Salipiger abyssi: one gene and its partners. The protein of the gene in region 2 interacts with the protein of the main gene of each other region in a pairwise test. Links are inferred from orthologs where the notes say so. Each region holds a gene or a part of one and is shown on either strand. Other genes may lie near its edges.

Region 1 (2,993 bases), 1.3 Mb from region 2 along the record:
AGCAGGGCCAGGGTCAGGGCACCGAACAGGGTCAGCAGGGGCAGGGCGGCCAGCAGTCGCTGGGAGACAGCCTTGCCGACCGCCAGCAGGCGCTGCGCGGCGAGCTGAATCGTCAGCGTCAGAACCTGCCCGGCGCCGGAACCGAGCCGGGCGAGGCGGCGCGTGACGCGCTGCGCCGTGCCGAAGAGGCGATGGACGGCGCCGAGGAAGCGCTGCGCGAGGACGATCTCGCCGGGGCGATCGACCAGCAGAGTCAGGCGATGGAGGCGCTGCGCGAGGGCATGCGCAATCTCGGCGAGGCGATGGCGCAGCAGCAACAGCAGAATCAGGGTCAGCAGGGCCAGGCGCAGGGCGGCAACCCGGGCCAGCAGCGCGATCCGCTGGGGCGCAATTCGGGCGCGAACGGTCAGATCGGCACCGATGAGAACATGGTGCAGGACGAGGATGTCTATCGTCGCGCCCGCGAACTGCTCGACGAGATCCGCCGCCGCAGCGGTGAGGGCGAGCGCCCCGAGGCGGAGCTTGAGTATCTGGAGCGGTTGCTGGAGCGGTTCTAGGGGGTGCGGTGGGCAAGATTGCCCACCCTACGGGGTCGCACGTTGTCTTGGGCGGGGCGCGGGCCGGATGGTTTCAGCAGGCGTATTTGTCAAAGAGAAGAAGGTGGCAGGTGCGCGCCTTGTGTTTCTTCTCTTTCCAAATACGCAAAATCTGCGCGAGGCCGGGCGAGCGCGGCAATGGCCGGGTCTTGAAACCGCGCCCTACCGCCCCTTTGTTTCTCAGCACGAATCCTGTATGGAGCAGGCTTCCTCAGCCAAAGGACGACCGAGATGGCCGCAGATGCGCCGATCACGCAGGACGTGGTGACGATTCCCCGCAAGCAGCCGGAGGGCGGCAAGGTGAACCTCATAGGTCTCACCCGCGACGGGCTGCGCGCGGCGCTGATCGAGATCGGCACGCCCGAGAAGCAGGCGAAGATGCGGGTCAACCAGATCTGGCAATGGCTCTATCACTGGGGCGTGCGCGATTTCGCCCAGATGACCAACCTGGCGAAAGACTACCGTGCCAGGCTGGATGCCAATTTCCAGATCGCGCTGCCCGAGATCGTCTCGAAACAGGTCTCGGCGGATGGCACGCGGAAATATCTCGTGCGCATTGCCGGCGGCCATGAGGTCGAGGTGGTCTATATCCCCGAAACCGACCGGGGCACGCTGTGCATCTCGTCCCAGGTGGGCTGCACGCTGACCTGTTCCTTCTGCCACACAGGCACGCAGAAGCTGGTGCGCAACCTGACCGCCGGAGAGATCGTCGGCCAGATCATGCTGGCGCGCGACGATCTGGACGAATGGCCCGCGCCGGGCACCGGCACCGGAGAGAACGGGCCGCGGCTGCTGTCCAACATCGTGCTGATGGGCATGGGCGAGCCGCTTTATAATTTCGACAATGTGCGCGACGCGATGAAGATCGCCATGGATGGCGAGGGCATCGCGCTGTCGCGCCGCCGCATCACGCTCTCGACCTCTGGCGTGGTGCCGGAGATCGCCCGCTGCGCCGAGGAGATCGGCTGTCTCATGGCGGTGAGCTTTCACGCCACCACCGACGAGACCCGCAACAAGCTGGTGCCGATCAACAAGCGCTGGAACATCGAAGAGCTGCTGAACGCGCTGCGCGAATATCCGCGCCTGTCGAACTCCGAGCGCATCACCTTTGAATACGTGATGCTCAAGGATGTGAACGACAGCGACGCCGATGCGCGCCGGCTGATCAACCTGATCAAGGGCATTCCGGCCAAGATCAACCTCATCCCCTTCAACGAATGGCCCGGCGCGCCCTATCAGCGCTCGGACTGGGAGCGGATCGAGCGATTCGCCGACATCGTGCACAAGGCGGGCTATGCCTCGCCGATCCGCACACCGCGCGGCGAGGATATCATGGCGGCCTGCGGTCAGCTGAAATCCGCCACCGAACGCGCCCGGAAATCCCGCGCCCAGATCGCCGCCGAGGCGGGTGTCGGCGGGAGCGCTTGATTTATCCGATAAAATAAGTCAGGTTTTTCCTGTCCAGCCAGCCCATCGCGGGTGAGCCCGGAATCTGGGCGTTGTCTGGCTGGAGGAGACACATGCGTCACGAATGGTTCGAACCCCTCGGCCCCGCGATGCGGGCGCCGGAATGGCGTGTGGTGCAGATGCTGCGGCAGCGCCACGATCCCGCGCGGCTCGAGGCCGCGCTGGCGGATGTGCTTGGCACGGCGCGGGCGCGTTACTGTGTCGGCGGGTTCGAGCAGCTCATGGCGCTGCTGCACCGCCACGGCTGGCACGCGCCGCTGATCTTGCCCGCCGATGCCCAGGGCGTCAGCGACGACGAGCGCAGCCTGGCCCGGTTCGTGCTGCTCGCATCGGAGCAGGACCGCGATCTCGCGCTGGCCGAGGCGACGATGCTGGTCACGCCGCAGGCGATCCTGCCGCTGGTGGCGGCGGGCGAGCGCATGGGCCTGCCGCTTCTGTGCGAGGAATGCCGGGAGCGGCTGCGCTGCCCCTTGACCTTCCAGTGACTGGAAGGAGTATATCCCGGCCATAGACAGATTTCGGGAGTCGGGTCATGGCTGGCCAGAGCATACGTTTCGAGGTGACCAAGCTGAATTGCGGCGGCTGTGCCGGCCGTGCGCAGAAGGCGCTGGCCGCGGTGCCGGGGGTCGACGAGGCGAGCGTGAACCTCGCCAGCAAGATGGCGAAGGTCGAGGGCACGGCGGGACTTGCCACGCTGCGCGACGCGCTGAAAAGCGCCGGCTACCCGGCGCGCGAGGCCCAGGTGAAGCTGGCGATCGAGGGCATGAGCTGCGCCTCCTGCGTGAACCGCGTCGAAAAGGCGCTGAACGCGGTGCCGGGGGTGCTGTCGGCCAATGTGAACCTCGCGAGCGAAACCGCCGAGGTGCGGATTCTCGCGGGCAGCGTCGACGGGGTTACGCTGGCGCGCGCGGCGAGCGACGCGGGCTACAA
Region 2 (2,924 bases):
GTCGACAAATACCCGGCGCGCTCGCTGAAACGCGCGGTGAAATGGTTCCGCGACAACTGGTGAGCGGCGGCGCCCGTGGCGCGGGCGGGATGTTTTTTTTGAGTATTTGAAGAAAGATGAAAGGGCGGGGCGCGCGAAAATCCGCGCGTTTCGCCACAGATACCGGGGTGACGGCGGAGCGCGACTCTGCTAGCTTATCCACAGATCTGTGCACAAGACGCAGAGGTGAGGGTTGTCGGGCAGACTTCCCGGAAAATTGCGAGCGAAACACCCTGACGGCACCCGTGATCCCGGTGTGCCGCCCGAGGTCTGTTGCGCGTGGATGCGCGCAGGCCGCAAAATCTAGCGGTTTCGGCGAAATCCCGCGCGGACGGCCCCAGAATCCCCTATATTTCGTGGCGAATCTGCGTTTTTTACGTGACCGACCCGTCAGATATCGGTAAGAATTGCTCGCAAAGGCGCAGGACAGGCGTGCAAACAAGTCATAAAAGACAGGCGGACCAGCATATGACACTCAACCTCTCGATGCCCGGCCAGGAAGAGCTGAAGCCCCGGATTACGGTCTTCGGCGTGGGCGGTGCCGGCGGCAACGCCGTCAACAACATGATCACCCAGCAGCTCGAGGGCGTGGATTTCGTCACCGCGAACACCGACGCGCAGGCGCTGCAACAGTCCATGGCGCATAACAAGGTGCAGCTGGGCGTGAAGGTGACCGAGGGGCTGGGCGCCGGTGCGCGGGCTTCCGTGGGCGCCGCCGCCGCCGAGGAGAGCATCGAGCAGATCGTCGATCACCTGGCCGGCGCGCATATGTGCTTCATCACCGCCGGCATGGGCGGCGGCACCGGCACCGGTGCAGCCCCGATCATCGCGCAGGCCGCGCGCGAGCTGGGCGTGCTGACCGTCGGCGTGGTGACCAAGCCCTTCCAGTTCGAAGGCGCCAAGCGCATGCGTCAGGCCGAGGACGGCGTCGAGGCGCTGCAAAAGGTCGTCGACACGCTGATCATCATTCCGAACCAGAACCTGTTCCGTCTGGCCAACGAAAAGACCACCTTCACCGAGGCGTTCTCGCTTGCCGACAATGTGCTTTATCAAGGTGTGAAGGGCATTTCCGACCTGATGGTGCGCCCGGGCCTGATCAACCTCGACTTCGCCGATGTCCGCTCGGTGATGGACGAGATGGGCAAGGCGATGATGGGCACCGGCGAGGCCGAGGGCGAGGAACGCGCGATCCAGGCGGCCGAGAAGGCTATAGCGAACCCGCTGCTCGACGAGATTTCGCTGAAGGGCGCGAAGGGCGTGCTGATCAACATCACAGGCGGCCACGACCTGACGCTGTTCGAACTCGACGAGGCGGCCAACCGCATCCGCGAGGAAGTGGATGCCGACGCCAATATCATCGTCGGCTCGACGCTGGATGACAGCATGGAAGGCGTGATGCGCGTCTCCGTCGTCGCCACCGGCATCGACGCCACCGCCGTGCAGAACGATATCCCGGTGCCGCGCCGCAAACTGTCGGAGCCGCTGAAGCCGACCATGACCGATGAAGCGCCGGCCCCGGCTGCCGCCGCACCGGCTCCCGCGCCGGCACAGGCCCCGGCTCCGGCACCGAAACCCGCGCCGGCCCCGGTTGCCGCGCAGGTGGCAGAGCCGGAATACGAGGAGGACGAGCCGTCGCTCTTTGAGTCGCTGGAGAGCGAGCGCCACGCGCAAGAGCCTGCGGAGAGCCTCTTCGAAGAGCCGGCCCCCGCCGCGGCCCAGGCCCAGGACGATCTGCCGCCGCCGGCCTACCGTCCGCAGGTGGCGCAGTTCCAGCCGCAGCCCGACGCGCTCGAAGCCGAGCCCGAAACCTTTGTCGCGCCGCGCGCGCCGACGCCGGGCACGCCTTCGCCGGACACCATGGCCCGGCTTCAGGCCGCCGCCGCGCGCAACCGCCAGCAGGCGGCAGGGCAGGCGCAGGCGCCGCGTCAGATGCAGCCGCAGCAGCCTGCGGGGGCCGCGCGCGGAACCGAGGGCGACAAGCCGCGCTTTGGCATCAACTCGCTGATCAACCGCATGACCGGCCATGCCCAGGAAGCGGCGCCCGCGCCGCGCCGCCAGCAGCCGCCGGTTCAGGCTCATCAGCCGGCACCGGTGTCGGATCCGGAAGAGGCGCAGGATCAGGACCGGATTGAAATTCCCGCCTTCCTGCGGCGTCAGGCGAACTGATTTTCTCGCGAAAGCGGATGGGAACGCCCCCGATTTCGGGGCGTTTTTCTATTCTATAACAGTGGGTTCCGAGGCGATTTTCAAAGCTGCGCGGGGTTTCGCGCATCGCGTTACGGCGATGTTTCAGGCGGTTACAATCTTTGATTTGAGATGACAGGGGGGCGTCTATATCTCCAAGCTCGAAGAAGCCGCCTATTGGGGAGGCGGGTTCCGAAGACCGAGGTGATCCACGTGCAGACGACACTCCGTTCCGCTGTGACCTTTCAAGGCGTTGGCCTGCATTCCGGCAAGCCCGCGCGTATGACGATCCGTCCGGCCATGGCCGAGCACGGCATCTGGTTCAAGCGGACCGATATCCTGCTGGGCGACACGCTGGTGCCCGCGCGCTGGGACGCCGTCGAGGTGACCCCGCTCTGCACCCGCATCGTCAACGCCGCCGGTGTCGCGGTCTCGACCATCGAACATGTCATGGCCGCGCTGGCCGGTTGCGGCGTGCATAACGCGCTGATCGAGATCGACGGTCCGGAAGTGCCGATTCTCGATGGTTCCGCCGCCCCCTTCGTGCGCGGCATCCTGGCGCGCGGCGTACGCGGCCTGCATGCGCCGGTGCGCGCCATCGAGATCCTCAAGCCCGTCGAGGTGAAGACCGACAGCGGCTGGGCCCGGCTGAGCCCGGCGCCGGAAGGCGAGGGGCTGAGCATGGATTTCCACATCGCCTT
Region 3 (3,011 bases), 2.1 Mb from region 2 along the record:
TGGGCGGCCTCCCTCGTTGCGTTTCCCATGAGGTATGCGAGCCGGTCGCGGAAACAAGGCATCGCGTTGGGCATCGCGCCGGGAAGACTCCCCTTGCGAGACCGGAGCGGCTAGACTTCCCGTCATTGATTTCAGCGAAGGAGATTTTCCGATGGCCAAATTGCCCGTGATGAGCGCGGCGGAGCTGATCCGCGATGCCTATGCCAACGATCTCGGCGACCGCGTCCATACCGCCATAGATATTCGCGGCGTGCAGGCGTTCTACCTCAAGGACGGCACGCTGGTGATCCCCGGCACCAACGAGCTGTCGGACTGGTTCGATTTCAACCTGCAATTCGGCGGCAGGCCGATGGACGGGCACGGGTTCGAGGTGGTGCCGGGCGACAGCGGCGCGCTCTGGCATGGCGGGTTTCTGGAACACGCGCAGATCGTCTATACCTTCGCCAAGGGGCTGCGGCCGAAATTCATCGTCGGCCACAGCCTGGGCGCGGCTTCGGCGCAGATCGTCGGGGCCTCGCTGTCGACACCCACCATCGCCTTTGCCTCGCCGAAAACCTGCAAATCGCGCGGGCGCATGGCGGGGGAGGGCTGGGTGGTGAATATCTGCCGCATCGACGATACGGTCTGCCACGCGCCGCCGGCTTTCCTGGGCTTCCGAAATGTCGGCAGCCTCTACTGGCTGACCCCGGACGAGGCGAACCCGGGCGAGGATCACAAGATCGGCAACTACATGGAGCTGCTGAAGCTCAAACGCGTGCAGGAACGGGTGCCCACCGCCTGGCCGGCCTGAGCAAAGGCGGTTTCACGCTGATTTGCGCGGTCCTGCCCCTTTCGCGTACGCAAAAGCGGTCCTATAAGGGCCCCGGCTTGGGCTCGGGGAGAGTCGCGGGCCCATCCTAGTATTCGGGGCAGGACGCAGCATGTTTGGACTGGACAGACTCATGGGCGCCTTTTCGGCGGACATGGCCATCGACCTTGGGACGGCGAACACGCTGGTCTATGTCAAGGGACGGGGGGTGATCCTGTCTGAACCGTCGGTCGTCGCCTATCACGTCAAGGACGGCGTCAAGAAGGTGCTGGCCGTGGGCGAGGACGCCAAGCTGATGCTGGGCCGGACGCCGGGCAGCATCGAGGCCATCCGGCCGATGCGCGAGGGGGTGATCGCCGATTTCGACACCGCCGAGGAGATGATCAAGCACTTCATCCGCAAGGTGCACAAGCGCTCGACCTTCTCGAAACCCAAGATCATCGTCTGTGTCCCGCACGGCGCCACGCCGGTGGAGAAACGCGCGATCCGCCAGTCGGTTCTGAGCGCCGGGGCCCGCAAGGCAGGCCTTATCGCCGAGCCCATCGCAGCCGCCATCGGCGCCGGCATGCCGATCACCGATCCCACCGGCAACATGGTCGTGGATATCGGCGGCGGCACCACCGAGGTGGCCGTGCTGTCGCTGGGCGATATCGTCTATGCCCGCTCGATCCGCGTCGGCGGCGACCGCATGGACGAACATATCGTAAACTATCTGCGCCGCCAGCAGAACCTGCTGGTGGGCGAATCCACCGCCGAGCGCATCAAGACCTCCATCGGCACCGCGCGCATGCCCGATGACGGGCGCGGCAGCTCGATGCAGATCCGCGGTCGCGACCTGCTGAACGGCGTGCCCAAGGAAACCGAGATCAGCCAGGCGCAGGTCGCCGAGGCGCTCTCCGAACCGGTGCAGCAGATCTGCGAGGCGGTGATGACCGCGCTCGAAGCCACGCCGCCGGATCTCGCCGCCGACATCGTCGACCGGGGCGTGATGCTTACCGGGGGCGGTGCGCTGCTGGGCGATCTCGATCTGGCGCTGCGCGAGCAGACCGGGCTGGCGGTTTCCATCGCCGACGAGAGCCTCAACTGCGTGGCGCTCGGCACCGGCAAGGCGCTGGAATACGAAAAGCAGCTGCGCCACGCCATCGACTACGATTCGTGATCGGCATTTTGTGACGGCGGCCCCAAGCCTGCTATAAGGGGTTGAATGGCCAAGCACGGGACCAATTCCGAGGATTATGCCGGCCCGCTGAAGCGTCTGCTTCTGGCGGTTCTGCTGTTGTGCCTCGTGGGGCTCTTCATCTTCTGGCGCATCGACAGCCCGCGGGTCGAGCGCTTTCGGGCGCAGATCGTCGATGCGGTGATCCCCGGCTTCGACTGGGCCATGGCGCCCGTGACCGGCGCGGTGGGCATCCTGCGCGATTTCCAGAGCTACCAGCGCATCTACGACCAGAACCAGGAGCTGCGGCGCGAGCTGCGGCAGATGACCGCCTGGAAAGAGGCGGCGCTGCAACTGGAGCAGGAAAACGCCCGGCTGCGCGATCTCAACAATGTGCGTCTCGATCCGCGCCTTACCTATATCACCGGCGTGGTGCTGGCCGACAGCGGCTCGCCCTTCCGGCAGTCGGCGCTGATCAACGTGGGCTCGCGCGACGGCATCGTCGACGGCTGGGCGACCATGGACGGGATCGGGCTGGTGGGGCGGATCTCGGGCGTGGGGCCGAACACCTCCCGGGTGATCCTGCTGACCGATGCCACCAGCCGCATTCCCGCGATCATCCAGCCCTCCGGCCAGCGCGCGCTGGTCACCGGTGACAATTCCGCCGCGCCCCCCATCGACTTTCTCGAAGACGCCGATCAGGTCCGCCCCGGCGACCGCATCGTGACCTCCGGCGATGGCGAGGTGTTCCCGCCGGGCCTGCTCATCGGGCAGGTGGCCGAGGATCCGGGCGGGCGGCTGCGGGTGCGGCTGGCCGCCGATTACGAGCGGCTGGAATTCCTGCGCGTGCTGCGCGATCACGGCGCGCGCCGGGTGAGCGCGCCCTCGGCGCTGATCCTGCCGGAAATCGCGCCGGGCAGCGACAGCGCCGGCGGGGCGGAGCAGCCCGATGGCTGAGGCCCGTCCCGCGCGCATCTGGATCATGCGCGGCGCCTTTGTCGGGCTTTCGCTGCTGGTGATGTTCTACCACCTGCTGCCGCTCGACAT

What was found. Proteins that work in one complex are often made in the same cells at the same time.
Region 1: the proteins of ftsZ (region 2) and rlmN interact in binary tests that used the Escherichia coli proteins (3 or more experiments, as listed by UniProt). The link is inferred for Salipiger abyssi from one-to-one orthologs.
Region 3: the proteins of ftsZ (region 2) and Ga0080574_RS16105 interact in binary tests that used the Escherichia coli proteins (3 or more experiments, as listed by UniProt). The link is inferred for Salipiger abyssi from one-to-one orthologs.

Annotation. Positions count from the first base shown.
Region 1 is NZ_CP015093.1:1,766,487-1,769,479, forward strand. The notes cover bases 1-2,925. They hold rlmN (dual-specificity RNA methyltransferase RlmN), read left to right. Parts: upstream 1-827; coding sequence 828-2,024; downstream 2,025-2,925. Other genes in these bases: Ga0080574_RS12115 (TIGR02302 family protein), read left to right, coding at 1-557; Ga0080574_RS12125 (hypothetical protein), read left to right, coding at 2,117-2,548; Ga0080574_RS12130 (heavy metal translocating P-type ATPase), read left to right, coding at 2,596-2,925. In the rest of the region: more of Ga0080574_RS12130, read left to right, coding at 2,926-2,993.
Region 2 is NZ_CP015093.1:503,048-505,971, reverse strand. What follows is about bases 1-2,856. They hold ftsZ (cell division protein FtsZ), read left to right. Parts: upstream 1-507; coding sequence 508-2,205; downstream 2,206-2,856. Other genes in these bases: lpxC (UDP-3-O-acyl-N-acetylglucosamine deacetylase), read left to right, coding at 2,437-2,856; ftsA (cell division protein FtsA), read left to right, coding at 1-63. Also shown: more of lpxC, read left to right, coding at 2,857-2,924. UniProt on the Escherichia coli protein: Essential cell division protein that forms a contractile ring structure (Z ring) at the future cell division site. The regulation of the ring assembly controls the timing and the location of cell division.
Region 3 is NZ_CP015093.1:2,583,188-2,586,198, forward strand. The notes cover bases 1-2,943. They hold Ga0080574_RS16105 (rod shape-determining protein), read left to right. Parts: upstream 1-920; coding sequence 921-1,967; downstream 1,968-2,943. Other genes in these bases: Ga0080574_RS16095 (YtoQ family protein), read right to left, coding at 1-1; Ga0080574_RS16100 (alpha/beta hydrolase family protein), read left to right, coding at 152-790; mreC (rod shape-determining protein MreC), read left to right, coding at 2,013-2,921; Ga0080574_RS16115 (rod shape-determining protein MreD), read left to right, coding at 2,914-2,943. Outside these bases: more of Ga0080574_RS16115, read left to right, coding at 2,944-3,011. UniProt on the Escherichia coli protein: Forms membrane-associated dynamic filaments that are essential for cell shape determination. Acts by regulating cell wall synthesis and cell elongation, and thus cell shape.